2 regions of the Ochrobactrum vermis genome follow, and region 2 is predicted to be linked to the other one. Evidence: riboswitches for the same ligand, from Rfam matches in the RefSeq annotation. Region 2 holds a riboswitch; the other holds the start of a gene.
The links. Region 2 has a riboswitch for glycine ahead of gcvT (glycine cleavage system aminomethyltransferase GcvT). Riboswitches for the same ligand answer to the same signal wherever they lie in the genome.
Positions count from the first base shown of each region.

Region 1 (14,864 bases), on a different contig from region 2:
ATCGCGGGATGAACTGCGGTAAGTGCGATCATCGTCACGGCGTTCATCCCAACCGCGCCGCGCGGCTTCGGCATGGCCACGGGAATCCCCGTACCATCCCCGACCGCGGTCGTTATCATCATGCCGACCCGATCGACGGTCGTCGTCGTCGCTGCGGGAAGAATAACGACGCCGGTCATCACTATCCCTGTCATCACGACGCTCATCCCAACCGCGTCGCGCGGCTTCGGCATGTCCGCGGGAGTCGCCAAACCATCCGCCATGACCGCGGTCATCGTCATCGTAACGACCTGACCTACGATTATCGTCGTCGCGTCGGCTTTCTGCATAACGGCGACCGCTGCTTCTGCTGCGGTCATCATCACTTACAAAGCGGCCTTGCTCGTCGCGCTCTGGTGTATTGCGTGGCATTGTATCCTCCTTGTTGAAAATGGTACGCGCTTGCGCGTTGAGCTCCATGAGCTCTCTTCTCCGGCCACATTGTTGCAGCCGCGAGTCTCGGGTTTGTAAATCAAGCTGACTTCCCGGACGGAGCTGTCGCCGACCGGATTCTGATATTGTTTTGGACATCGGTGACGCCGGCACACGCCTCCACACAGTCTTCTGCCCGTCGCTTTTCCTGACGGTTCGACACTTGTCCTTGTAAGGTCACTTCGCCTTTTTTCACGGAAACCTCTATGTCGGACGCATCGAGCTCAGAGTCTTCCATCAATGCGTCAGACACATCCTCTTTGATGCGATCATCGCTTCGTGTGTATCCCTTTGGTCCCTTGCCGCGATGGATACCTGTCGTGCTCCTGGTTCTCGATGAATCATTTTGCGACCCATAGCCGGCAAATCGGCTATCCCGCGAAAAGGTTTCCCTTCGGGGGGAACTATATTCAGAACGATCATCGTTTTCGCGATAACCACGAGAGCGATAATCGCTTGAATATCGGTCGTCCTGATCGCGGTCACCGCTTCCACGCCCCTCATAGTCGCGGTCACGATCACGATCACGATCGCGATAAGATTCGTTGTAATAGTCGTCTCTATCTTCGTTTTGATACCGACCTGGCATAACACAAGCTCCTCTGGTCAAAATCCGAATGACGAGCATCCAAACCGCCGCGGTGCGTCATTGTTCCTCGTCGAACCAGAAATCTTCAAAGCTCCACTTCGATGCAGGAAGCTTTTTGAAAAATGAAACAAAAAGCTATCTACGAAGTTACCTATCCCCCCTGCCGTATGGCGAGGAAATTTTGGAAATCAGGGAGAGTTGGAAATGGCCACCACGAAGCAAAAAACGCTTGAAGATCTTTTCTACGACACGCTCAAGGATATCTATTATGCTGAGCGCAAGATTTTGAAGGCCTTGCCGAAAATGGCGCGGGCAGCCTCTGATGAGAATCTGAAAGATGCATTCAACAAACATCTTGAGCAGACTGAAGGCCATGTTGAACGTTTGCAGCAATGTTTCGAGATCCTTGGTAAGAGAGCCCAAGGCAAAACATGTGAAGCTATCGAAGGCATTATTGCTGAAGGCGAAGAAATAATTCAGGAATTTTCGGGCACCCCGGCTCTGGACGCTGGTTTGATTTCGTCTGCTCAGGCTGTGGAGCATTATGAGATCACTCGCTATGGGACGCTCAAGCGGTGGGCCGAGACGCTTGGTTATAGTGAAGTGGCCCGATTGCTTGATCAGACGTTGCAGGAAGAAGGCCAGACTGACAAGGATTTGACCAAGCTTGCCGAAACTTTGGTTAATCTCCACGCGGAACAACCCTGATATATAAATTGACAATGTGCTGATGCTTCCGAATGGAACATCATCCGCGTGACACAGTTTGTAAGGGACGGCGTTAGTCCGTCCCTTTTTGTTTTCTATGCTTTGGAACGGTTCAGTGATGCAACACTCACGTCCCACGAACTATGTTCTACAACCCGAGGAACTTGTTGAGCTGATTCCAGCCTTGCGCGCTTTTGCGCGGACTTTTTTCCGTCAAAAGAAAGACGCGGAAGATCTCGTCCAGGAAACGCTTTTGAAAGCTCTCGCTAACCGAGAAAAATACATTCCATATTCACCTTTGAAATCTTGGCTGTTCACCATCATGCGCAATAGTTTTTACACGCGAATCCGGGTGCAAAATAGAGAAGCACCCGGAATTACCGAGTGCATTTCGTCCATGGCAACCGTAGGCCCCTGCCAGGAAACCGAGATAGAAGCAAAAGATGTACAAATGGCGCTCAAAACGCTGCCTATTCACTATCGCCGCGTGGTTCTCCTTGTGGTATTGGAAGGCAACAGTTATCAGCGCGCAGCAGAACTCTGCGGTTGTTCCGTTGGAACCGTCAAAAGTCGCCTGAATCGAGCGCGCCATAAGCTCCATGACATGATGGAAGGGCGTTGAATGTGCGCGAGTTGAACGGCTTTATTTATGTTAGGGAACGACGTCCAAGGATGCATTCATTTCACAGCAAGCATATTCTGATTTTTGAAGACGGTTTTTTCCTGTCTGATGAGGTCTCACAAAAGCTTCAATCTCTCGGCGCTGTCATCATCGGTCCTGTTCATTCGACAGCGGATGCGCTCTACCATCTCGAAAGCGGTGTGATCGATGCAGCCATACTGGACGTGGCTATTGAACCGGCTGCGGTGCTGTCGCTTGTAGAAGCGCTTGAAAAGAGCAGAACTCCTTTTGTTTTCGCGTTGGCCGCTAATCCTTCCATGAGCAATTCAGGCTGTGCCGGGTTTGTACTGAGCCAACACGACGACGATCTTGTTGTCATTGCGGAAGCTCTTTTTCGTCAACGCCCCATGCTGCATTAGGCCATAGGAACTTAGTCAAGTTGATCCTCAGCAAGTACCGCTAAGGAAGGAAACCGTCATGAATAAAAAATACCCCGCGTCGCCATTTGACACGCCTCATCAATCCATGCCTGGCTTGACCGAACGTATGAATCCGAAGCCCGATCATGGCGAGAAATCTTATAAGGGATCCGGCAAGCCTGAAGGCCGCAAAGCGATTATAACGGGTGGCGATAGCGGTATCGGAAGAGCGGTTGCAATAGCGTTCGCGCGCGAAGGCGCAGATGTGCTTATTGCATATCTCCAGGAAGAGGCTGATGCACTCGAAACCCGTTCATTGATTGAGGCTGAGGGTCGCAAGGTCGTCTTGATGAAATGCGATATCCAGCGCCCCGAGAATTGCCAGAAAATCGCGCAGCGCGCCGCAGATGAATTTGGTCAGATCGACATTCTGGTCAATAACGCGGCACATCAGGCCAGTTTTTCTGAGCTGGATGATATCACCGATGAAGAATGGGACATGACTTTTAGGGTAAATATCCATGCAATGTTTTATTTGACGAAGGCCGCTTTGCCGCACATGAAGCGAGGTGCATCCATTATAAATACGGCTTCGATCAATTCGGACATGCCGAATCCGACTTTGCTCTCCTATGCGACAACCAAGGGCGCCGTTCAAAATTTTACGGCAGGTCTTGCACAATTATTGGCTGAGAAAGGCATTCGTGCCAATGCAGTTGTGCCGGGGCCGGTGTGGACGCCTTTGATCCCCTCCACGTTGCCGGAAGAGCCTTTGACATCATTTGGCAAGCAAACCCCAATGAAACGTCCAGCCCAACCAGCTGAGCTGGCATCCGCTTATGTTATGCTGGCCGATCCTCTCTCAAGTTATACTTCCGGTGCGACCATCGCGGTCACCGGCGGCAAACTCATTCTTTAACGTTCGATCGTGGAAATATAAAAAGTGCCCTGCCTCGAGGTGCAGAGGCAGGGCTAGCATCAGCTTGTCCGCTTGGCTTAGAGAGTAGCTGATGCAATCTTTTAAACGCCATTCTGAGCAAAGAGTTCCTGAACGCTTTTTGGCGATGGACTATGATGGATGTCCATCTCCTCTTTCATTCGGTGCTTTTGATGAGCTAGCCTTGCAGCCAGTTCCATCAATTGCGACCGCTCTCGCAAACCGCACTGATAGAGTTTAATAACACAAGCCGCGAGTTCGCTCGGTGAATAAGGACGGCCGCTTTCTTTGAGAATAATGGCAGCAGTGGTAAAACAGCTGCGCAAGAAATCTACCTCCTTAGGAGTATAAATGCAGCTCGCTTCGTTAAAAAACGGCATTTCCACCTCCCATTGTTGGACAGAAAATGCTACTTCAAACTCAGCCATATAAAAGACCGAGTTTTTCACAAAATATAACGACAACAACGCATCTATATGCCCCGTCAGCGATGAAGCTGACGAGGCATGCGCCTGCTAAAGCGAGCCCTGCCAACAGGCGCATGTTTGTCTAAAATGGGTCAGTTCTTATTTAAAGTATACAACTCATCGTCGTTCAAAAGTCGATATTTTCCCCTAGCCACCTTAACAAAAAAGGCTTCTGCTGATTTGCCTACGGTGTGGTCTGAAAGGAATGAATTATATTGGCCATAACGCCAGCCGTGCGCGTAAAGTCGAATGTCCCTCGCACCGAACGGTTCGTTCAAGCTTTTTTCAATTAATACGACGTAACGAATTCGCGTAATCACCGTTAGCGCATTATCTTTGCGCAGCTTCTGCGGCACTTCCCCTCTTTTGTTCCAATGCATGCTCCCCTCCCAGAGAAAACTTCGTCGACTTTTTTAACGCATGTCCCCTTAAGGTGTCTTGCACGCCCCGGGCAGACAGTTCGCCCGGAGCCTACAAATGTGGTTGATTAGTCTTGATGTTCCGGCATTTCTTCAAGCTGGGCTTTATTCCAGCTTGTTACCGCATGCACGTCGCCATTTTCATCTCGCATAAATTCGAGTTCGCTGATAGGAACGGCAACAGGTTTCGCTCCTATTCCAAGAAATCCGCCAACATCAACAATGACAGTGCTTCCAAGCCCCGCACCATGAACGTGATCGACTGTGCCAACTTTCTCATCGTCAATACCGTACACCGTCGCCCCTTCAATATTTTCAGCAACGAGTTCTTCATTCGCCAAGCGGATATGATTGGTGTGATCCATCTTCTTTCCTCCTTGTTAGGAAAGCGAAACATTTGCGAATGGGCATTTGTTCCCTGACCAGCACGTAACCAATTCCGTATGCTAATACTTTTTGCTTTTCGGGGGAACATTTGATCCGGCGAGAAGTTGGACCACGGAGGATCTTAGTGATGAAAACTAATTCACCAAAGAAAAGCGCTGGCGCTCGTATAAGGGGGATCTATCCCAAAAGGCGAGACCGGGGATAAAGTTCCTGGCTTTGATCCGGCAGCGGCACCGATGGAAACCGACGCAGAAGCTGGAGGATCCTCATTTCCTGATAACGATGCAATACCGCGATCAGGCGGAGATCCAACAAAGACCACTGAAAGTAACGCCTCCAGTCACGCGTCCGGCCTCCGGGGATGGGATTCCGATGAATCTACTCATTCCTCCGAGCGAACCGGAAGCATGCGAAAACGCCCAGCCTTTTTGTTCTGCTAGTTTATCCTAGCACTAATTGTTGTTGGATATTTCGTATTCGGATCGGTGAGGCAGTGAAAATTGAAATCAGGACATTGCATTGATCTTTTGGGGAGACAGAAATAGTGACCACTTATGAGATGCTACACAAAGGCGACGGCACCTGGTCTATCGTAGACAAGGCAACGAGACAGCCCTTAACATTTAAAGGTCGGCTTCAAGTTTCGCTTACAGAAGATGTGGCTAAAGAGGCTCTTGCGATCCTGGAGCGCATTGAACAAGAGCATTCGCAACAGTTACACGAAGGGCGACAGACGTAAAAACTGACTTCTGTGCGAGCCGCACCGGACGCAATCAACTCTCGAAGTCGCTTTCTTTCATATCGATCAAGCCTCTCGGCACATTGATCGGTTCGTCGCTGACACGGTGGACCTGATAGGACTTTACGTCGCGAAAGGCACTTGATTCGTTGGTTGTAAGGTCAACGTCTCCAATGGTTCTGTCGCAAATTTTTCAGCTGGGTATAAGCGTGCTTATGTCTGGGCGCAATTATGCTGCGAGGTCGGCAAAGACCCTGAATGGCGAACGGTTGTCATTTGTAAATTGCTTCTTGCGGATCATGTGAGCCACTTCAATGCCTGCAATGGTCGCTGAAGCTGAATGAAATGCCTTGAAACCTAGCATTTCTTTAGTGATCCGCTTGATGAAGCGATGATCCTGTTCAAGGATATTGTTGAGATATTTAATCTGCAGGATTTCAATCAGCTTACCTGTGCCAGTGATCTTCAGGATTGTGTTCATGGCCTGTGCACCAGCCAGATTGGCTCCACTTTTGTCAATGACGACCTTGTCCGGAGTGCCATTGCTTGCAATTGCTTTCTTAAAGAAACGCCTTGCTGCACCGAGATTTCGCCGCTCCGAAAGCATGAAGTCAAGGGTTTGTCCGTCGCGGTCAACAGCTCGATACAGATAGGTCCATTTCCCTTTGACCTTCACATAGGTTTCATCCACTCGCCAGGAGCCACGTGTCGGGCGTTTACGTTTCTGTGCCTGATCAGCAATTTGCGGTGAGTATCGAACGATCCAGCGGTTCAGTGTGGCATGGTCAACATCAACACCACGTTCAGCCATTATTTCTTGAAGGTCACGATAGGAAACTGGATAGCGCACATAGAAGAAAACAGCATAAAGGATGACACTGTTGGGAAAGTGGGCTCCTTTGAAATCGATCGCCATACTCAGTTACCTCACCCAATTATGCACACTGAAGTGACAATAACGCAGAAGAAGTAAAAAAATCGCGACAGAACCCTCGGGCTCGGCAGCAAAAATTCTGGTGGTAGGCTGCAGGTGGGACAGTGTCAGGCAGGTCCCCGACACCATGCCGCCTCCACCGATCGGGGCGACGACTGCGTCGAGCTCGGGAATTTGGTCCAACAGCTCCTTCGAGCAGTTGGCCTGTCCCGCGATCACGCGTGGGTCGTTGTAGGGGTGAACGAACTCAGCACCCGATTTGGCCACGACCTCGGCGAAAACCGCTTCGCGCGATGACGTCGACGGTTCGCACTCAACCACTGTTGCTCCATATCCCCGCACGGCATCCTTTTTCGCCTGCGGTGCCGTGCGCGGCATCACTACAGTGCACGGAATGCCGCGGCGCGATGCAGCGTAGGCGAGGCAGATTCCATGGTTGCCGGAGGAGTGTGTCGCTACACCCTTGCGTGCCGGTTGCTCGTCTAGCCCGAACACGGCGTTGGTTGCTCCGCGAGCCTTGAAAGCGCCGGCTTTCTGGAGGTTCTCGCATTTGAAGAACAGGTTTGCACCGGTAATCTCGTCGATAATCCGCGACGTCAATACCGGTGTCTTGTGGATATAGGGCTCGATGCGCTCGTGTGCCGCAAGCACGTCGGCATAGGTGGGAATGTCCATCGATACGGTCTCCATCATGCCGCGATCTTGCTAGCCGCAGGGCCGTCGTTTCGGTATAAGTCCTGGGCCGCGGCAACACCCGATCCCAGCTTGATTGGTAGTCCGAGATCAACCATGCACATCTCAGCCGTGGCGATACCGGAGAGCATCACGACGTCGGAGAGGCAGCCAAGATGGCCAATTCGGAAGACTTGGCCGGTGAGATCCCCGATGCCTACACCAAAAGCCACACCGTATTTGCTGGCAGCGTGGGAGACGATCCGTCCAGCATCAAATCCGGTCGGCGTTTGGATGACTGTTACTGTGTCCGAATAAAGTTCGGGCCTGCGGGCGCATATTTTAAGACCCCAAGCCTGGACGGCCGCCCTGACCCCAGAGGCCAGCCAGTCGGTTGTGACGCTCGTATACCTGCGGCATGCCCTCGTCCAAAAGGATCTCGGTCGCAACCTTGAGACCGTTAATCAGACTCACGGGAGGAGTGTAGGGATATGTGTCGGCGTTGTAGCTGCCGAGCATGTCGCGAATATCGAAGTAACAACGCGGAAGTTTTGCGCTGGATACACATGCCATCGCCTTTGGCGAAAAGGCGGCAATCGCCAACCCGGCGGCTAACATGAAGCCCTTCTGCGATCCGACTATAGCGACGTCGACACCCCACTCGTCCATTCGAAAATCCATGGATGCGATTGAGCTGACCCCATCCACCAGAAGGAGTGCTGGATGATTTAGATCGTTGAGCACCGAGCGGACTGCGGCGACATCTGATGCAACTCCTGTCGCAGTCTCGTTATGCGTGACGAGGACAGCCTTGATCTCGAATGCGGTGTCTTTTTCGAGAATATCACGGAAGCGATCTGCAGGAGCGCCTTCACCCCATTGCGTTTCTACTGCGTCGACGGTCAGACCGTGGCGACGACACATATCGATCCATCGTTGGCTGAACACACCATACCGCCCTGCTAGGACGCGGTCGCCCGGAGAGAGGAGGTTGGTGATGGATGATTCCCATGCACCGGTCGCGGTGGAGGGAAAGAGTATTACCTCTGCGGTAATCGTGGCGAGAACAGCTTTGACGCCTTTCAAAGCCGGCCGCAATATCTCCCCGAACGCCGGGGACCTATGGTCCACAGTCGCTATGTCCACCGCCTTCCGAAGCGTCTCCGGAAGGTTCGTTGGTCCAGGAATGAAGGTCGGGTTCTGAGCTTTCATGGAAAGTCCTCCGTGCTGATGAAGGACTAACACAGGCGTGCTATCGTTGATATTTTTCTGAAAAAGTTTTTTAAAAAGACAATAAAATAGATATTGTTCAGCAGAAACATGCGCTTGTTTTTTTTTCAAAAAAAACGGTGACTTCAAATAGGCAAAGGAAGACTTGGCAATGGCAGAACACATACGACGAAGAGGGCGGCCGAAAGGCTTCGCTGCACCTCAATCACCCGTCACGAGCCAAGCCCTGACAAAGGCGCTCGACCTCCTGGCTTTTATTTCCGAGCGACCGGGTCTGACCTTGACTGAAATATCCGAGGGCCTTGGCGCATCGATAGCAACGGTTCATCGCTTACTTGCGACGCTCGAAGACAGAAGTTTCGTGGAAATCGAGCCGGCGCAACAAACCTGGTCAATCGGAGCAGAGGCGTTTCGGCTGGGGGCAGCTTTTCTTCGGCGCACCAACGTGGTGGAACGAAGCAGGCCGTTGATGCGAGACTTGATGCAGGCGACTGGTGAGACTTCGAATCTCGGAGTTCTCAGCACCGGGCAAGTGCTTTTCCTAAGCCAAGTGGAAACGCACGAGTCGATCCGCGCGTTTTTTCCGCCCGGAACGCTGTCGCCGTTGCATGCCTCGGGTATAGGAAAGGCCCTATTGAGCTGCCAAGACTCCAACGGCGTCGAAGCAATGTTGCAGAAAAAGCCACTGCAAAGGTTCACGAAAAACACCATCACGACAAAACACGCACTTCTCGATGAATTGAAGCGTATTCGGGACCAGGGTTTTTCGTTCGACGACGAAGAGCGGACTGTTGGAATGCGCTGTGTCGCAGCGCCTATCTTGAATGCTTATGGCGAAGCGATCGCCGGGGGTCTCGGTGTCTGGGCCGAGCCACAGGCTGCAGGGTAAAACGATTAGAAATTTCGGAGAGCTCGTGTTGCAAACCGCTTCGAAAATATCTTGTCAATTGGGCGCAAATACATAGCGAAATGTTTGCTGCGTTGCAAAAAGTATGCTAGCGAAAATGTACAAGAAGGAGGCGTGATCACGCCTGCGGCTGAGGAGATCGAACAACAGTTCCAACAAGCTATTCGGGAGAGATCCCATACGGACGCCGACGGAGCAATTCCCCAAGAAACTCTCAGGCAAAAGGACCGGGTAGCTGGAAAATCTGGAGAGTGGCAGTTTGCCCACCGAAGGGGATACCGCAACGCGGGAAGCTCTCAGGTACCGAGGACAGATGGGGAGAACGGATCGCAAGATCTTAATCGTTTGTCCACGGAGAAACTATGTCACATGTAGCTGTAATTGGAGCCGGTATCACTGGCATCACAACCGCGTATGCTCTAATCCGTCGCGGTTTCCGCGTTACGGTTTTCGACCGGCAGTCGTATCCGGCAATGGAAACTTCATATGCGAATGGCGGTCAGCTTTCCGCCAGCAATGCCGAGGTCTGGAACCATCCTTCCACACTTCTGAAGGGCATCAAGTGGATGCTTTCCAGCGACGCGCCGCTCCTCCTAAACCCCAAACCAACATGGGCGAAATACTCATGGCTCGCTGAGTTCGTGGCCGCGATACCCAAATATCGCGAGAACACGATCGAGACGGCGAAACTCGCGATACTTGCTCGCGAACACATGTATCGAATAGCCGAGGAAGAGGGTATAGCTTTCGACCTTGAGAAGCGCGGAATCCTGCACTTTTACAACGATCGTGCAAGCTTCAACCATGCAAGCGAGGTCAATAAGCTTCTCAACTCCGCGGGACTTGAGCGAAAGGCCGTAACGCCTGAAGAAATCAAGGCGATCGAACCTTCGCTGAAGGGCAATTTCTTCGGCGGCTTCTTCACCCCATCGGACGCGTCCGGCGATATACACAAGTTCACGAGAGGGCTGGCCGACGCTTGCATAAAACATGGCGCGGTCTTTCAACTCGCATCGGAAGTCGAGGGATTTCAACCGATCGGTAATCAGTGGATGGTGAGCTGGAACTCGTTCGAAGGCCCTGGTGTCGGATTAATGCAAGAACAGTGCTTCGATGCTGTCGTGGTCTGTGCGGGAAGCGCCAGTCGCCGCTTCGCAAAGATGCTTGGCGATCGGGTAAACGTCTACCCGGTCAAAGGCTACTCGATCACCGTTCATCTGGACGACGAAGAAAGTCAGGCGGCTGCGCCATGGGTCAGCCTCCTAGACGACGCGGCAAAAATCGTTACGAGCCGGCTGGGAACTGATCGCTTTAGGGTGGCAGGAACGGCTGAGATTAATGGGCATAACTTCGACATCCGCGCAGATCGAATTGCGCCGCTGGTTCGCTGGACGCGTCAGCATTTTCCCAAAATGGGTACCAGCCGCTCAGTGCCATGGAGCGGACTTCGTCCAATGATGCCGAATATGTTGCCGCGCGTGGGTCGCGGGCGTCGTGGCAATGTGTTTTACAATACTGGTCACGGTCACTTGGGATGGACTCTATCCTGCGCGACAGCGGAAATCGTCACTTCGAACATCGCTGAAAACTTGCCGGCTTGATTGCTAGGGGACTAAAAGGAAGAGGCGGGTCTCTGACCCGCCTCCCTCAGTATGAAATGTTTTGTTTCGTCGACCTAGTCGCCGCGCGCCTGAGCGTTCAGTCGACGGGTTGAGCCTGACACAGCGTAGTAGATCGCCATGCTGGCGACGACACCGATTGGCCATGAGAATGCGGCCCAAGCGCTGAACGCGGGAACCACTGAGACGCAGATCGTGATGAACCCTGATACGACCAACGACATGATCGCCTTCGAGTTATAACCGCCGCTGTAATAGTATTCGCCGGTCGAACGATCATCAAACAGAGCGTCAGTGTTGATGCGTTCCCGCTTGATCAGATAGTAATCGGTCATGATGATCCCGTACAACGGACCGGCGTTGGTGCATCAATCGCCGGTGAGTTTCAGAGTTTTTATAGCATTGGCTTTTAATGTTTTGGTTCGTTGAGAATTTGGATCAAGCCAATGCCTTTCAAGCACAATTCCGCCCGTCGTCACCGGATACCCAAGCAGAAGTTCAAGGTCACGAACTGGGCGGAGTACGAAGCAGGCTTGCGTCAGCGCGGGAGTGTTACTTTCTGGATCAGTGAAGCAGCTATAGCCGGATGGATTGCACCACTGCGCAAGACGCGCGGTGGTCAATGTCGCTATTCTGACCTGGCTATTGAGACGACGCTGATATGTGGCAAAGTGTTTAACCAGCCTCTGCGTCAGACAGAAGGCTTAATGGCCTCGTTGTAGCGGCTACTCAATGTTGAACTGCCGGTGCCAGATCACACAACATTAAGCAGACGCTGCGCCAATCTTGTTGTTTCCAGCTTAACCCGGTGCACCAGGAGGGATGGAACAGATGAACCTCTTCATGTGATCGTCGATAGCACTGGTATGAAGATATATGAAGCTGGCCAATGGCTTGAAGAAAAGCATGGCGCTAAATCTGCACGAAAATGGCTCAAGCTGCATCTTGCTATTGATGCAGATAGCAATCAGGTCATTGCAGAAACACTGACTGATCAAAATACAAGTGACCTCAGCCAGGTTCCTGATTTGCTTGATATGATTGATCGCCCCATCGCTTGTTTCATGGCAGATGGTGCTTATGACAGTGATCAAACCTATCAAGCTTTACGCAGTCATAGTCCCGGTGTGAGCATTATCATTCCGCCACGAATACGAGACTTACAAGAAGCGTCATATGGCCCACCTGATCAGCGTGACTGGCATAGCCGCACAAATGCTCAACGCGGTCGGATGGAGTGGCAAAATCTTACCGAGTATGGGAAGCGAGCGAGAGTAGAAAACGCCATAGGCAATTATAAATCAACAAACGGGCCAAAGCTAAGATCACGCAAATTCACCAACCAGAAGACTGAAGTTAAACTTGGATGCGGCGTCCGTAACCGCATGCTGCAGACACCACGCCCGAAATCCGTCCGCGTCAAAGTTGAAACCACATAAGCCAGCATCAAAGATCGGAATCCGCCACCAATTCGTTTCATGCAACAACGCCAAGGGTAAGTCAGAAAACGTGATGAATTTTCGCCCTGAAACGTTGCTAGATAGCTACCTCTAGTGAATGTCGGTATCGGTAGTTGCGTGCCCCCGCAACCAAAAATAAAAACCCGTCGCACAAGCGGCGGGTTTTGCCGTTTGAAGGGGCAGACATGCGCTTGCAACTGACGCTTCACTTCACTGCATCCGCAAAACTGAAGGGGTGAGGGGACGGAATTGTTCCACTGATCCAAATCCCGCCCGACCAATATCCTTGAGAAGCACGATCACCGGCAGGCATTACTGCGTGAGCCGGGTCTCGTCGAACCGACGGCGAACGGGACGGCTGTTTGGTGATGCGTCATCTGGGCGGCATTGAGCCTTCCGATCAGGCGACCTGCTTGCGGTAGATTGCGCGCAGGTCCGGACAGCTGTCGCATGGTGTTCGTCGGAGCGATATAAACAGATAGCCGTTGCCTCGCGTGCCTTTCAGGTTCAAATAGGCGCCACGTCTGTCATGCGTGGAACGGGTATCGGCTTCCCCCGCATGATCGATCATTTCATTGATGGAGATGCGTGATGCATTATTCTGCAGCTGCCGACCGTTATCAGTCGGATATGATCTATCGCCGCACTGGTCGAAGCGGTATCGATCTGCCAGCTATTTCGCTTGGTCTCTGGCACAATTTCGGCGGTCGGGATGTCTATGAAAACGGCCGCGCGATCCTGCGCCGGGCGTTCGATCTCGGCGTGACCCACTTCGACCTCGCAAACAATTATGGACCGCCTCCCGGCTCAGCTGAAGAAAACTTCGGCCGAATGATGGCCAGTGATTTTCGGCCCTATCGTGATGAAATGATCATCTCTTCAAAAGCCGGTTGGGACATGTGGCCGGGGCCGTACGGAGGCATCGGCGGCAGTCGCAAATACCTGATCGCCAGCCTCGACCAGTCGCTGAAGCGGATGGGGCTCGACTATGTCGACATCTTCTATTCGCACCGTGTGGACGCCACGACGCCGCTGGAAGAGACGATGGGGGCACTCGCGCATCTGCACCGTCAGGGCAAGGCGCTTTATGTGGGGATTTCCAGCTATTCACCGGAACTGACGCAGAAGGCTGCCGCGATCCTTCAGGAAGAGCGGGTTCCGCTTTTCATTCATCAGCCCAATTACAACATGTTCAATCGCTGGATCGAAAATGGCCTGCTCGATACGCTTGGCGAGATCGGAACCGGCTGCATTGTCTTTTCGCCGTTGGCTCAGGGATTGCTGACCTCCCGCTATTTGAACGGAATCCCCGAAGGCGCGCGGGCGAATCAGGGCGGCTCCCTGAAGGCCAGTGCACAGAACGAAGAGCTGCTGGCCCGTATCCGGGCGCTGAACGCCATTGCGGAACGTCGCGGTCAGACATTGGCTCAAATGGCTATCGCCTGGACACTGCGCGACCCGCGTGTCACCTCTTCGCTGATCGGGGCAAGTTCGGTAGCACAGCTTGAAAATTCACTGGGAGCCCTGAAGGGGTTGGAATTCAGCGGCGAAGAGCTGGCAGAGATTGACCAGTATGCGCATGACGGTGGAACCGACTGGTGGAAGAGTTCGACTTCGCTTTGATGTGTTAACGAAGAGCATGGTAAGGCCGTACGCTCAGCGTGCGGCCTTTCGCGTGAATGGATGAATGCAATTCACGCGGGGCGACGTAATTGCTATAGGCCAACGGGGCAAGGCAGTTCCCGTAGGAGCCTTTGGGGGAAAAGAATCAGGCCATGTCGCTGCGGTCGATAAAGGGCAGTTGAAATATCCGCTGATCCGGGCCGGGCTGGAGGCTATCGCCTTTTCTGGTGCTGAGGCGCTCTTCCCTTCTGCCGGTGGACGTGGAGTCGTCTTCACGATGCATCCCGTCAAACCGGAAGAGGCGACAGATCGGCTAGACCCGAACGCTATTCTCTCGATTACGCCGCAGACGCTCGAAATGGCCATAGAAGCATCGTTGGAAGCGGGCCTTGTGCCCGTCCACCTGCATGATTTGCCGAAGCTGCTTTCCGAGCCCGATAATAGACAGAAGTATGTCGCCTTCACTCTGGATGACGGCTATCGCAACAATGCGGAATTCGCAGCTCCCGTGTTTGGACGGCACAATGTTCCTTACACGATCTTCATCACGACCGGCTTTGTGGAACGTACTCGATCCATGTGGTGGAGAACCAGTGCGGCTCTGGTAACGGAAGCCGACGGTTTCCGGTTCGACTTCGGCGGCGGTACCATTGATGTCCGC
Region 1 covers NZ_PCOC01000003.1:154,087-168,950, reverse strand. The annotation lists gene CQZ93_RS25740 (hypothetical protein) at 1-362, opposite strand, end outside; gene CQZ93_RS27190 (BON domain-containing protein) at 512-1,060, opposite strand; gene CQZ93_RS25730 (YciE/YciF ferroxidase family protein) at 1,265-1,768, shown strand; gene CQZ93_RS25725 (sigma-70 family RNA polymerase sigma factor) at 1,887-2,390, shown strand; gene CQZ93_RS25720 (response regulator) at 2,393-2,809, shown strand; gene CQZ93_RS25715 (SDR family oxidoreductase) at 2,868-3,728, shown strand; gene CQZ93_RS26755 (hypothetical protein) at 3,830-4,174, opposite strand; gene CQZ93_RS25705 (hypothetical protein) at 4,306-4,593, opposite strand; gene CQZ93_RS25700 (PRC-barrel domain-containing protein) at 4,701-4,997, opposite strand; gene CQZ93_RS25685 (IS6 family transposase) at 5,988-6,674, opposite strand; gene CQZ93_RS25680 (pyridoxal-phosphate dependent enzyme) at 6,681-7,367, opposite strand; partial or broken gene bhcA (L-aspartate--glyoxylate aminotransferase BhcA) at 7,382-8,576, opposite strand; gene CQZ93_RS25670 (IclR family transcriptional regulator) at 8,746-9,483, shown strand; glycine riboswitch at 9,657-9,741, shown strand; gene CQZ93_RS25665 (D-amino acid dehydrogenase) at 9,864-11,102, shown strand; gene CQZ93_RS25660 (cytosine permease) at 11,177-11,470, opposite strand; partial or broken gene CQZ93_RS25655 (IS5-like element ISOcan1 family transposase) at 11,567-12,559, shown strand; gene mgrA (L-glyceraldehyde 3-phosphate reductase) at 13,172-14,203, shown strand; gene CQZ93_RS25645 (polysaccharide deacetylase family protein) at 14,268-14,864, shown strand, end outside.
Region 1: linked by a shared signal. The riboswitch ahead of CQZ93_RS25665 (D-amino acid dehydrogenase) and the one ahead of gcvT (glycine cleavage system aminomethyltransferase GcvT) in region 2 are both predicted to bind glycine.

Region 2 (14,864 bases):
GTGCCTGTGGGTCCTTCTGGTAGAAAGCGGCAACAACCGTTGTCGGCACGCCATTGGCAACGTTATTGAACGACAGAAGCAGATTTCCGGTCAGCAGGAAGTCGAGGCGGCCTGCGGCCAGCATCGGGCGATTGTTGACCTGCGGTCCGCCCATTTCGATCTGCACATCGAGGCCGTATTTTTCATAGGTGCCGTCGGCAACAGCTTGATAGAAACCGCCATGGCCTGCCTGCGCCAGCCAGTTGGTGCCGAGCGTCACCTTGTCGAGCGCATAGGCCATCTGTGCGGAAAGGCCCATGGAAAGTACGGCCAGCGCCGCAACCAGTATCTTTTTCATATTTGGTTCCCCTTGTTTTAGTTCTTCAATGCCATGTCGGCGGTCCAGCCGCGCGTTTTACCCGGATTGAGCAGGCCATATGGGTCGGCTTGCTTCTTGAATTCGATCTGCACGCTGTCGATCTCCTTCATGCCGCCGTCCTCAATGGTGTAGGCATGCGGATCGTAGATGTCGCAACCGTCAACCTGCTCCAGTTCCTTGATCAGCCGGTACATCGCGTCACGGCCCTCAAAGCGCACAAGCGGAAGCGCGAAAATCTGCACTTCGCCTTCAAGGCGCGCCATTTCGTGATGCATATATTGCGTTTCGCCGTAGCGCTCGATCTGGCGTGTAACCACATCGACATCAAACGGACGCGGATAGGCGACTTGAAGATAAGTCCAGCCTTCTTCGGCTTTCAGCGCCTGCAGGGTTGTATGGTTCCAGCCGCACTCATAAGCTGGCTGCAGGCCGCTTTTGTGCAATTCATCCAGCGTCATGGCGAAGGAAACCTTGCCGCCAAATTCGCTGGCGAGTGCTTCGAAACGGGCCATTTCTTCCGGTGCGATCATCGCAAAAACCGCATCCTTGTCGGATGGGAAAAGATCGCCGAATTTGGTGTAAAAGCGCGCAAAACGGCGATCAACCGTAGTCAGAAGATAGCAGTCCAGATTATGTTCCAGCGCCTTGAGACAAAAGTTCAACGTTGCCTCGTAACTATCGAACAAGGCTGCGGTATGTATCCAGTCTGTCGCCTTGGTGAGGCCGATTTCCAGCTCCAGAATGATACCATTGGTGCCATAGGCATGCTGCACTTTATGGATATCGCGGCCGGTCAATTCGATGATCTTCGGTTCCGGTTCGACGGTTAGAACCTTGACCGAGTAGACATTGCCATCATCGCGCAACATGCCGTGGCGCAGCGAGCCAATGCCACCGGAGCCGCCGGAAAAAAAGCCGCCAATGGTGGCGATCCGGCGAGTCGATGGATACATCAACAGTTCCTGCCCGGTTTCACGCACGGCATCGTCAAGGCGTGAAATGCGTGCGCCGCCTTCCACGCGAACCTTGCCGGGTTCGATGGAAATGATGCGATCGATCTTGGTCATGTCCAGAATGACGCCGCCTTCAAGCGGAACGCATTGGCCGTAATTGCCGGTGCCGCCGCCGCGAACCGTGATCGGAATATGCAGTTTTGCGGCTGCTGCCGCCACGCGCCGTACCTCATCCTGATCTTTCGGAATGACAACGAGGTCACCAACATAATGGCCGATATCTTCGGTCAGGATGGGGCTGTACCAAAAGTAATCGCGGGAGCGCAGCTCGACCTGCTTGGGGTCGTCATAAATGCGGATTCCATCGATTTCGGTCCGGAATGCGGCCCAGTCGTAGATGCGCTGTGGAGCGGCAGAATTCATGTGGCTCTTCCATTGATTTGGCCCGTTAAGTTGGGGTCGGCAACACCATTGCGCCAGACGACGCGGCGGGCCTGCGGGCGGCTGATGAGATCGTTCAGGTCTTCTGCGTCGTGCCAGACAAAACTGGCCACGCCACCTGCGTTGGGTTGCTGTACGCATTCGCTGCCAATAAGGCGGGCGGGCAAGGTGGTGATGCTGTCGAGCCAATCCTGCGGCTCGATATGGCAGACAGGCGCTGCGAGACGAAGTACGGCGAGCGGGTCATAATCGCCATAAGGATAGAATGCGTCACGGACGTTGTCGGATCCGAGCATAACATCCATGCCTGCTACGCGTGCTTCCTTCAGCGGCGCAACACCGCGCAGACGCGGAGATTTTCCGCCGATCCGATCCTGCAGATAGAGGTTTGTCGTGGGCAGTGAAACGAGAGCCGTACCCGCATCTGCAGCAGCATGAAGAATGTGCTGTAATTCGTCCGGCTTGCGCAGTGATAGCGAGCAGGCATGACCGCATAACACCCGACTACCCATGCCATACCGTTTGGTTGCTGATACGATCAGCGAAAAGCCGTTCGCTTCAACATCCAGGCCTTCATCGACATGGAAGTCGAGATTGAGATCGTGCTGCATGGCGAGGCGGAACATCTCTTCGATTTTGGCTTCAAGATCGGCATTGCGATAGAAAAATGCGCCGAACACGCCACTGTCTTTCGCAACGCGGGCAGCGATTTGCCTGCCTGCTTCGAGCACAAGATCACCGTGGACAAGCGCTGCAAGCTGAAGGTCGATCCGGCCTTTCCATTCCTCGCGCAATTCATTGAGAACAGGCCAGGCAGTCGGCACTTCCGGCGTCGTCCAGTCGACATGGCTGCGCATCGCGCCGACACCCTGGTTGAACGCAGCCTCGAGGCCTTTGCTTGCGCGGGCGCGGATATCGTTCGCGCTCCAGTTCGTCCGGTCCGTGGCCATCAGGTCTATGGCGTCGAACAGGCAATCAACTCTGGCACTGCCGTTTTCTGCTATGCGCTGGATGGTGAAAGTCTTGTCGAGATGAACATGGACGTCCGCGAAAAGTGGGGTGACAAGCCCGCCATCCGCTGTCTGCGACGGCACAAGCGAGGCGATGCGGTCGCCTTCAATGCCAATGTCGTAGTGTCCGGAACGTCCGGCTATGGCCACGCCAGTCAGCATTTTAGCGCTCGCGACGGATTTCGCTCTCGTGCCAACGCCCGAGGACGAGGCGCGACAGCCAGCTTGTGAGGAGGAAGATCACGATGCCGAGCAGCGACACGAGGAAGAGTGCCGCAAACATGCGCGGAATTTCGTTACGGAAGCTCGATTCCAGAATGCGCGAGGCAAGACCCGTGCTCTGGCCTGCCGTACCTGCAACGAACTCAGCCACAACTGCACCGATCAGCGATAGGCCGCCAGCGATTTTCAATGCCGCCATAAAATAGGGCAGGGCGCTCGGTGCCAGCAGATAGCGCAGGCGCTGCCACGGCGAGGCGCGATAAAGCTTGAACAGATCGCGCAGATTATGATCAGCGCTGCGCAATCCAATCACCGTGTTGGAGAGGATCGGGAAAAACGCGACGATCCATGCGCAGATGAGCAAAGCCGAAAAAGTGTCGCGTACATAGATCAGGATGAGTGGTGCGATAGCGATCACCGGTGTGACCTGAAGGATAACGGCGAAAGGAAAGAACGCCATTTCTATCGGGCGCGACAAGGCGAAGATCATGCCGAGCAGAACGCCGCCAATAATGGCACAGGCGAGTGAGATCAGGGTCAGCTTGACGGTGAACCACATAGAGGCCATCAGGGACGGACCGTCTTTGAAAAGCGTTTCGGCAATGAGCGATGGCGCGGGGATCAGGTAATGCGGCACCTGATAGTAACGGACGAGACCTTCCCATATGCCGAGTGCGATAATGATTGCCAGTGTCGGCATGACGATGCGCAAGGTGCGCTCACGCCTGGCGAGGCGGTCCTGTTCGGAATTGAGGACTGGCAGTTCGTTTTGCATCTGGTTCATTTGCATGTCCTCAGTGATCTATATCTTCAGAGGAAAGCGTCGCGGTCAGTGCATCGGAAACCTTGGCGCAATATTTCGCGTAAGCATCCGTCGTGCGGTAGTTTTCTGCACGGGGATATGAGCCGATGATCGGTATATCGGCAACCACGCGCCCCGGTCTTGCCGCCATGACGATGACACGGTTCGACAGATAGACCGACTCGTAAACACTGTGGGTGACGAAGATCACCGTCAGGCCGTGTTCCTGCCAAAGACGCAGCACATCATTGTTGAGCTTGAAGCGCGTCATCTCGTCGAGCGCTGCGAAAGGTTCATCCATCAGCAGCAGACGCGGGCGTGTAACCAATGCGCGAGCGATGGAAACGCGCATTTTCATTCCGCCGGACAGCTCCCGCGGAAATGCCTTGGCAAAGCGTGACAAGCCAACCTGTGCCAGAGCTTCTTCAACACGCGGGTTCGCTTCCTTGCGGGAAATTCCGGACAGACGCAGCGGCAGATAGACATTGTCGAAAACGCTGGCCCAAGGCATCAGCGTCGGTTCCTGAAAAACGAAACCGATATCCTGCGCGCCGATAGGGCCCTTACCGGGAGCATGACCGTTGACACGGATATCACCGGCGGAAATCGATTCCAGACCGGCTATCATGCGCAGTGCCGTGCTTTTGCCGCAGCCCGAGGGACCGAGAAAACTGACGAACTGGCCTTGTTCGATCTTGAGCGACATGTCGCTCACAGCCATCACACCAGTGCCGTATTGCTTGTAGACGCCATCGATCTCGATCAGAGAGGACGGAACTTGCGAGTTGGGGGCCACGCTCATTGTCCTTACCAGGCTGGTTGATTGTCGAGCCAGGAAAGCGGCGCTCGTTCGATCTCCGCCAGCACTTCGATCAAGCGCTCGGCGGCAAAATCGATGGTCGCACGACCTTTTTCAGCCGTCGCGAGCGTCGCATTACCAGCGGCACCATAAGGATTGATGTCCTGAATCTGCCAGGCAGGCTTTGCGCCGCCGCTCAGCGAAAGATGCTTGAAATCACTTGCGAAAGTTTCCGTAAGCGTACGGAAATCCTGTGCTTTCGACATGTCGACGAGGTCGGGATGCATTTCCAGCATCACCGAGGTTTCCATGTCGCCGGCATGAATACCGTGCTTGGCGTCGTGGGCGCTGTAGACGCCATCAGGCATTCCAAGGCCGAACCAGTTGATACTCACCACCATCATGTTGTGACGGATACGAAGTTCTCGCGCCACGATATCCATGACGCTGATCTGGCCGCCATGGCTGTTGAGAAGCGCCATCTTGCGAACGCCGCTTGCCGCCACACATGCACCGATTTCGCACCACATGCGAATGATCGTCTCTGCCGAGAACGTCAGCGTGCCGGGATAAAGACTGTGCTCGTTACTCTTGCCTATGGCCTGCATCGGCAGGAAAAGCGCGCGACTTGCTTCAGGCAGGCGGGCAATTGTTTCCTTCACCATGCCGTCGACAATGGCGGCATCGACCGCCAGCGGCAGGTGAGGCCCGTGCTGTTCGATTGCACCGACGGGCAAAACCGCCACGAGCTTCTCACGCTCGAGGCGGGAGAATGCCTCGCTCGTATAATCGGACCAATATCGTTTCAAGATTGCAACTCCTACACGCTCGGGCCAAGGGCGTTGAATGCATCCTACTAAACAATCTGACCGAACGGTCAAACTAAATGTTTAAAATATGCGAATTGCATGCAATTAAGGTGTGAATCCGTGGCTATTCGGTCACGCGACGGGCCGCGACGCGTTTATGATGCGCGGAAAATTCCGGAGGTCATATGGACGAGAGATGCATTATCATTGGAGCAGGCCATGCTGGCTCGCAAGCCGCTATCAGCCTTCGACAGGAAGGTTATGCAGGCGAAATCGTTCTCATCAACGACGAAACAGATATTCCCTATCATAAGCCACCGCTCTCGAAATCCTACCTGAAAGCTCCGGAGGGCGGCGGTCTGGTGCTGCGTCCGGAAGCAACCTATCGCGACAACAATGTCGAGATGTTGTTTGGCTGTCACGTCGATGCCGTATCGATTGCCGACAAGACGGTCGCGCTCGATGACGGGCGCGTCTTGAACTGGTCAGAACTGATCTTCGCAACCGGCGCGCGTGCGCGCATTCCCAATGTGCCGGGTGTTGACGTTGACGGGGTCTTTACACTGCGCCGGATGGAAGATGCACGCCGCATCGCTGCGGCAATGCCGAATGTGGTGAATGTTGTCATTATCGGCGGCGGGTTCATCGGTCTCGAAATGGCCCATAGCGCAATCGCGCTTGGTAAGAAGACGGTTCTGATCGAAGCCGCGCCTCGGGTTCTGGGTCGTTCGGTTGCAACGCATATTTCCGCCCATGTTGAAGCGCGGAGCCGCGCCGCCAATATCACACTTTTAACCGGTCTCGGCGTGACTGCCATTGAGGGTGAAAATTGCCGTGTGACAGGCGTGAAGGCGGCAGACGGAACGATATTCCCAGCGGAGATGGTCGTTATCGGCACTGGCGCGGTGCCGAATGTAGAGCTTGCAGTCACAGCGGGGCTTGCGATCGACAACGGTATTGTTGTGGACGAACATCTGCGTACATCTGCCAGCCACGTCTACGCCATTGGCGATTGCGTGAGCTATGATCATTTTCATGCTGGTCGCCGGGTCCGGCTGGAATCGGTGCAAAACGCAACGGATCAGGCAAAACACGTGGCGCGCACCATTGTCGGGCGTGAAGCACCGTTTCGGGAGGTTGCGTGGTTCTGGTCCGATCAGGGCGATATGAAGCTGCAGACGGCGGGCCTTTCCTTCGATGCCGATCGGCACATCCTTTCGGGAAACCCGGACGAGAACGCGTTTTCGATCTTCCATTTTGCTGGTGACAGGCTTGTGGCTGTCGATTCCATTAATCGTCCGGCAGACCATATGATCGCGCGCCGTATGCTGGCAGCTGGCATCAATCCGACCGAGGCCGATATTGCTGGCGGGGCAGTGCGGCTGAAAGAAATGTTGGCTGCCACACCGAAATCTTGAGGATTCACGATGAATATTTTGAAACATCTGCTGCCCGCTGACATGGCGGTGCCGTTTGCCGCCTACAGTCATGGCGTCAAGGTAGAAGCCGGAGCTGAAATGATTTTCAGCTCCGGTCAGCTTGGTATCGCTCCCGATGCCAGCGTGCCGGAAGACGCAGGCGCTCAGGCCGAACTCTGCTTCGATAATATTCACCGTATCCTGCGCGATGGCGGTATGGAGCTTTCCGATGTCGTGCGCATCAACGCCTACGTCACTGACCGGGCATATATGCGTCCTTATATGGACGTTCGCGACAGGCTGTTCCCGCAGCCTGCACCGGCCTCGACGCTGATGATCGTTTCCGGCTTCACGCGCGAGGAATTCAAGGTCGAGATTGAGGTGGTTGCGGCCAAGTAATCTGTTATCGCCGCGCCGTCAAAGCGCGCGACAATGCATGTCGCCTTTGCTTGAAAGGAGTGGTAGGGTTGTCCGACATCCTCCATTCCCTTCAGGCCCATTCATTCATGTCAAAAATTCAGCCTTCGGCTTCCGTGCCGGAAACTTCGCCGCGTTCGTCTATACGACTGGCGGAATTAGCGCTTGCCATCGGCGGCTTTGGTATCGGCACCGGTGAATTCGCCATTATGGCGCTGCTGCCCGATATTGCCCGCGACCTCAATGTGACGATACCGCAAGGCGGGCACCTCATCAGCTCCTATGCGCTTGGTGTTCTGATTGGTGCGCCGGTGCTGGCCGTGATTGGCGCAAGGCTGGACCGTCGTAAGCTTCTCTTTCTGCTTATGGGGCTGTTCGCCTTTGGCAATCTCGCAAGCGCATTCATGCAGGACTATGCCGGTCTCTATATGATGCGGTTCGTTGCCGGTTTCCCGCATGGGGCCTATTTCGGCGTGGCTTCGCTTGTCGCTGCATCATTGGCGGAACCGGGAAAACGTGCGCAGGCTGTAGGGCGGGTGATGATGGGACTGACCGTCGCCACATTGTGCGGGACGCCGCTTGCGACTTCTCTCGGTCAGATTGCCGGATGGCGTGCAATGTTTGGCGCGGTCGGCTTGATTGCAATTCTAACCATGGTGCTGGTTGCGATCTATGTGCCCAAACAGCCTGCGGACGAGGGAGCGTCACCCTTGCGCGAACTGGGAGCGTTTCGCCGCAAACAGGTCTGGCTGACGCTCGGAATCGGTGCCATCGGCACGGGTGGCTTGTTTTCCGTCTTTACCTATGTCGCGGCGACAGTCACCGAGGTTTCTCATGTTGATGTGAAATGGATGCCTTTCGTGTTCGCCATGTTCGGTCTGGGCATGGTGCTTGGCAATATAGTGGGTTCGCGATTGACGGATCGCTCGGTCATGGGAACGGTTGGCCTGGTGCTGCTCTATGATATGGCAGTCATGCTGGTATTCCCCGTCCTCATGCAGCATCCGGTGACAGCATTTTTGAATGTACTTCTGGTCGGAGGCGGATTTGCGCTCGTCCCTGCCTTGCAGACGCGTCTGATGGATGTGGCGGCGGACGCACAGACGCTGGCCGCAGCCCTCAACCATTCCGCACTTAATCTTGCCAATGCATTGGGAGCATGGCTTGGCGGGCTGGCGGTTGCATGGGGTTATGGCTGGACATCGACGGGTACAGTCGGTGCATTACTCGCATTGTCAGGTCTGGTCGTCTTCGCAATCTCGGTTGCGTTCGACAGGCGCGGTGCGGCGAGGCTCGCCTCGCAAGAAGTTTAAGTACCCCACAAACGAAAATACCCGTCGCGGGAGGAGGCGACGGGTATTTTATGGGGAAGACCGGACTTGGGAGGAGGATATCCGGTCTTGAATCACCGAGGGAATGGGAGGAGGAGAAAACCCCGGTGATATTCTGGAAACTGTAGGACCGCGCGGTTATGGGGACTCGCGATCCTTGAAGAAGGCCAATGCCTTCCGAAGGCGCTATTAGCGAGCAGCGGCCTTGCGTGCAACGAACGGGATTTCCGAAGCAAGAATGCCAAGGTCGTTCAGTTCGCGTGGGCTCAGGCGGCTCAGTTCATTTACCGTGTTACGGTAGCGGCGCCAATTGTTGTACGAGCGGATCAGGTTCATTTCTCTCACCTAGTAAAATCTTATCTCTTTGTTGCAAACAGCATATAGGCTCGAAGCATTTCGAATTGGAGAGACAGATTTGCATAGCTGCAATGCGTTAAAGCTTGTCAATTGCACGCCTTTTACGCAGCTTGGCCATCATGCCATCACAATCATCTGTCCAAGTGGGGAAATCGCCAGAATTCAGGCTGCTTCAGCGGCTAACTGGTTAAAACTTCTTTTAAAATTTGCTTGCCGGGAAAGATCTCCACACAATGTGGCGGATAGAGATGCTCGTGAGGGTGTCGGGCGGGTAATTATGCGGTCTCGTCCGTGCCGTAATATGCGTGTATTATAGAGTATAGATCTGGACCTCCCGTCAGCTTTAGATTTTGTCGCAAAAGTCCGGGATATCGTCGGTTAGAGACAACAATTCCACATGACTTGCGCGCCGGATTGGGTTAAGGGAGTTTCGTCGGGTGTCGGGACGTCATGCTGAATGATGTTTTTGCACTGTCTGTCTGCGGGAGAGCGCCAACTGGCCGCCGAAGGGGAAATCGCCCGAAATCTCTCAGGTACAAGGAACCGCAGACGGGTAAGACAACTCTGGAAAGTCGGGGGAAACCCTGCGCCGAAGGTGTAAGTATGGCTTTCTATATAGCCATGCGAGTCTCTCAGGCCTGAGACAGAGGGGCACGAAGCAGCCGCATTTTGCGGAGGCACACGTGCGACTCTGGAGTTGTTATGGGCGATACCGCACACTTGAATACCTTGCCTTTGCAGGATCTGCATGAAGAAGCTGGCGCACGCTTCGGCGGCTTTGCCGGCTGGAACATGCCGATCACCTATCCGCTCGGCGTGATGAAGGAACATCTTCACACGCGTGAGCATGTTGGCCTTTTCGATATTTCACATATGAAGCTGATCGAAGTTTCGGGCGCAGATGCAATTGCGCTTCTGAGCGAAGCCTGTCCGCTTGATCCGTCGGTTCTGAAAACCGGCCAGTCGAAATATACTTTCTTCCTCAATGACAAGGGCGGCGTTCTTGACGATTTGATCGTCACGCGTCTTGGCGAAGACCGTTTCATGGTTGTTGCCAATGCTGGCAATGCTGATGCCGATATTGAGCATCTCAATGAAGCTGCGTCCGGTAAGGATGTAACCGTCAATCCGCTGGATCGCGTTTTTCTGGCAATTCAGGGTCCGGAAGCCGAAAGCGTCATTACGGATGCTGGTCTTAAAGGTGCAGAGCTCGGCTTTATGTGCGGCTTTGAACCTAATCCCAACTGGTTCATGACCCGTTCGGGCTATACCGGCGAAGACGGTTTCGAGATTGGCTTGCCTGCTGATGAGGCGCGTGCACTTGCAACCAAGCTTCTGGCCGACGAACGCGTCGAATGGATCGGCCTTGCTGCCCGCGACAGCTTGCGTCTGGAAGCAGGTCTTTGCCTGCACGGTCAGGACATTACGCCGGAAACCGATCCGGTCTCTGCCGGTCTCACATGGGCAATCACCAAGTCAGTGCGAGAAAAGGCTGCCTTCAATGGCGCCAAAGCCGTGCTGGACGCAATTGCCAAGGGTGCAACCGCCAAGCGTGTTGGCCTCAAGCCGGAAGGCCGTCAGCCAGTACGTGGCGGAGCCGACCTTTTTGATGAGTCCGGTCGCCAGATTGGCACCGTTACTTCCGGTGGTTTCGGTCCATCGGCCGGTTTCCCGGTCGCTATGGGCTATGTCGAGGCCAGCCTCGCAGTTCCTGGCACCCGCATTTTCGCTGACGTTCGCGGCAACAAGGTTCCCGTAGACGTGTCGGCACTTCCCTTCACACCGCATCGCTATCGCAAAGGATGATATCCATGGCCAATATCCTGTTCACCGAAGATCATGAGTGGATCAGCGTCGAAGGTGGCGTTGCCACTGTCGGCATCACGATCCACGCACAGGAACAGCTGGGCGACCTCGTATTCGTAGATCTGCCGGACGTCGGTCGCACCGTTTCCAAGGGCGAGGGCATTGTGGTTGTGGAGTCGGTCAAAGCCGCTTCCGACGTTTATGCTCCAGTCGATGGCGAAGTGGTTGAAGTTAACGACGCCGTTTCGAGCGATCCGGCTCTTATTAATCAGGCTGCTGAAGGCGAAGGCTGGCTGTTCAAGCTCAAGCTTTCCGATGAAGGCCAGCTTTCGGGACTTCTCGACAAGGCTGGTTACGACAAACTCGTAGGATAAAGAAATGACGCAACAGGTTCTCCCCTTTGTTGCCCGTCATATCGGGCCAAGAGTTGAAGACGAGCGCGCAATGCTTGCAGCGCTCGGTCTTCCTTCCATGGAAACGCTGATCACGCAGGCTGTTCCGGCATCCATACACCTCAACCGCGCGCTCGATCTGCCTGCAGCTTTGAGCGAACACGCAGCACTTGCGGAGCTCAATGAAATCATGGGCCGCAATGTGGTGAAGAAGAGCTTCATCGGTGCGGGCTATCATGGTGTGCAGACGCCCCCCGTCATTCAGCGCAACCTGTTTGAAAATCCGGCCTGGTACACGGCTTATACGCCTTACCAGTCGGAAATCAGCCAGGGTCGTCTGGAACTTCTGTTTCACTTCCAGACGCTCGTTGCCGAGCTTTCCGGTCTGCCGGTCGCTTGTGCATCGCTGCTGGATGAAGCAACTGCTGTTGCCGAAGCTGTGGGCGTTGCCGTTCGTCATCATCGCGACAAGCGCAGCCGCGTTCTGCTCGCAGGCGATCTGCATCCGCAGAACGTCGATGTGATCAACACCCGTGCCGAGCCGCTTGGCTGGCAGGTTGAAGCCGGAAGCACGGTTGACGACAACACCGCTGCGGTCATCGTGCCGTGGCCGGATACCAAGGGCGTTTACGGCGATTTTACAGCCGTTATTGCTGATGCAAAAGCCAAGGGCGCTCTGGTAATCGCTGTTGCCGATCCGCTGGCGCTGACGATTCTTGAGGCTCCGGCAAAGTGGGGTGCCGACATGGCTGTCGGCTCCATGCAGCGCTTTGGCGTGCCGATGGGCTTTGGCGGTCCACATGCTGCCTATCTGGCAGTATCCGAACCGCTGACCCGCATCATTCCAGGCCGCATTGTCGGCCAGTCGGTCGATGCGCATGGCCGTGCCGCTTATCGTCTGGCGCTACAGACGCGTGAGCAGCATATCCGCCGTGACAAGGCGACTTCCAACATCTGCACCGCGCAGGCGCTGCTCGCCAATATGGCGGCATCCTATGCCATCTGGCATGGCCCGGCTGGTTTGCAGGCGATTGCAACGCGTATTGCCGGTCTTGCTGCCCGCTTTGCGGCTGGCCTTAAGGCTGCGGGCGTCGAAATCGCCGGTGACAGCCTGTTCGACACGGTGAGCATCAAGGTTGCCGGCAAGGCCGCAAAGATCGCTGATGAAGCCGACAAGGGCGGTCGTCTGCTCCGCATCATCGATGCGGATACTGTTGGCGTCACCTTTGACGAAACCTCAACCGAAGACGATCTTGCAGCACTCGCCGTTCTGTTTGGCGCAAAGCCAGTCGGTAACGACGATCTGCTGACGCCGTCCAAAGGACGCGGTGAAGGCTTCCTGACACAAGATGTGTTCCATTCGCACCGTTCGGAAACCGAGATGATGCGCTTCCTGCGTCGTCTGGCCGACAAGGATCTGGCGCTTGATCGTGCGATGATCCCGCTTGGCTCCTGCACGATGAAGCTCAATGCGGCAGCAGAAATGATGCCGGTGAGCTGGAATACGGTTGCCAATCTGCATCCGTTTGCACCAGCCGCACAGACGACCGGCTATGCCAAGATGACCTCGGACGTCGAGGCATGGCTTTGCGAAGTCACCGGCTTTGCTGGCGTATCCTTGCAGCCCAATGCCGGTAGTCAGGGTGAATATGCGGGTCTTCTCGCAATTCGCCATTATCACCAGTCGCGTGGCCAAGGTCATCGCAACATCTGCCTGATCCCGTCGTCTGCACATGGAACCAATCCTGCTAGCGCATCTATGGCGGGTATGAGCGTTGTCGTGGTCAATTGCCGCCCGGATGGCGACATCGATATCGACGATCTCAAGGCCAAGGCCGAGAAGCATCGCGATAATCTCGCGGCGTTCATGATCACCTATCCGTCGACCTATGGCGTGTTTGAAGAAGGTATCAAGGCTTTCTGCGAAATCGTCCATGACAATGGCGGTCAGGTCTATTTCGACGGCGCAAATCTTAATGCGCTTGTTGGCCTCGCTCGCCCTTGCGATATTGGCGCTGACGTCTGCCACATGAACCTGCATAAGACCTTCTGCATTCCGCATGGCGGCGGCGGTCCGGGTGTCGGCCCGATTGGTGTAGCCAAGCATCTGGTGCCTTATCTGCCGGGTCATGTTGATCTTGGGTCCCAGCATGCCGTTTCGGCAGCACCGTTTGGCAGTGCATCCATTCTGGTGATTACGTGGATGTATATCCGCATGATGGGTGGCGCGGGTCTCAAGAAGGCAACCGAGGCTGCAATCCTCAACGCCAACTACATCGCGCATCGTCTGAAGGACGCTTATCCGATCCTTTACACTGGTGCACATGATCGTGTGGCGCATGAGTGCATCGTGGATACGCGCGTGTTGAAAGATAGTGCAGGCATCACCGTGGAAGACGTGGCCAAGCGCCTCATCGACTATGGTTTCCATGCACCGACCATGTCATGGCCGGTTGCGGGCACGCTGATGATTGAGCCGACCGAGTCTGAGCCGAAGTCGGAAATCGATCGTCTTTGCGATGCGATGATTGCCATTGCAGGCGAAGCGAAAAAGGTTGCCGATGGTGTCTGGCCTGCGGATGACAACCCGCTTGCCAATGCACCGCACACGGCGGGCGATACGCTGGCAACGGAATGGACGCATCCTTACTCCCGTGAGGAAGCGGTTTTCCCGGCTATTGCCCTTGGCGGCGAATTCGACGCAACGGCCAAGTACTGGCCGCCGGTCAGCCGCGTTGACAATGTCGGTGGCGACAGAAATCTCATCTGTTCTTGTCCGCCGGTTGCGTCTTACGGCTAAGACAAACTGTTTATTTATGAATGAGAAGCGCCGCGGCAACGCGGCGCTTTTTTTACTGAGGTTGATCGGATTTTTTAGATTAACCGAAATTCAGTTAATAATATAGAATGTGTTTAGAGTGAAGAAAAAAGCTTCGGATTTATCTTTTCAAAACAGAGAGTTGTAGAAATTTTGCGTTTCCGGTGAAACAAGCAAAAATTAGGATTATGGGCAAAAAAAGAGCCGGACTGAAAAGTCCGGCTAAGTTATGAAGGTGCCACATTGGGCAAACCTCCAGAGGGGAACACTTACCGCGCGCAATGGGAGGAGGCACAGCGGTAAGTGACTGTGATATGGATCAGCTTGCTCCAATCTTCAACCCCTAAAGTACAAATTTTTTTGACCATTTCGGAAATTTTTGAAATTTCGAGCAGTTCAACGTGAAGAATGCGCTTAGGCTGCAAATGGCACGTTTCATTTCGGTACGAGACTAGCGACAAAATCCCGAATTATTTCTGATAGATAAGACAAAAAATTGAGTTATGTGGTTTGAGTGTTTGCGACCACGATTAAATAGTTGCGGCCTAAATACATGAAATCATTAGAACAATTCTAAAACATTCCAATCGATGTCAAGCTCATTTGGCTTGCAGCGCTGGCTGTGCAGATATAAAAGATGACCAAATGCCGAAGGCTTCATGCCGGGCTTGAAGGGAAGCGACCGATTGACAGGCCGATTTCTCTATCTTTTGGATAGTTGGAATGCTCGTACCTTTTCTAATCATGTTTCGTGAGGGCGTGGAAGCCGCGCTGATCGTCGGCATTATAGCCAGTTATCTTCATCAGACCGGCCGCAGCGCCTGGATGCCTGTGGTGTGGATCGGCGTTTTGCTGGCACTCGCTATGTCACTCGCCGTTGGTGCCATCCTGCAGCTTTTGAGTGCGGAATTTCCGCAGAAAGCACAGGAAA
Region 2 covers NZ_PCOC01000002.1:929,880-944,743, forward strand. The annotation lists gene CQZ93_RS18665 (ABC transporter substrate-binding protein) at 1-337, opposite strand, end outside; gene CQZ93_RS18670 (FAD-binding oxidoreductase) at 355-1,734, opposite strand; gene CQZ93_RS18675 (amidohydrolase family protein) at 1,731-2,924, opposite strand; gene CQZ93_RS18680 (ABC transporter permease) at 2,926-3,768, opposite strand; gene CQZ93_RS18685 (ABC transporter ATP-binding protein) at 3,779-4,588, opposite strand; gene CQZ93_RS18690 (creatininase family protein) at 4,594-5,394, opposite strand; gene CQZ93_RS18695 (NAD(P)/FAD-dependent oxidoreductase) at 5,580-6,812, shown strand; gene CQZ93_RS18700 (RidA family protein) at 6,822-7,211, shown strand; gene CQZ93_RS18705 (MFS transporter) at 7,319-8,542, shown strand; gene CQZ93_RS18710 (DUF1127 domain-containing protein) at 8,750-8,896, opposite strand; glycine riboswitch at 9,390-9,473, shown strand; gene gcvT (glycine cleavage system aminomethyltransferase GcvT) at 9,620-10,723, shown strand; gene gcvH (glycine cleavage system protein GcvH) at 10,729-11,097, shown strand; gene gcvP (aminomethyl-transferring glycine dehydrogenase) at 11,102-13,915, shown strand; gene efeU (iron uptake transporter permease EfeU) at 14,657-14,864, shown strand, end outside.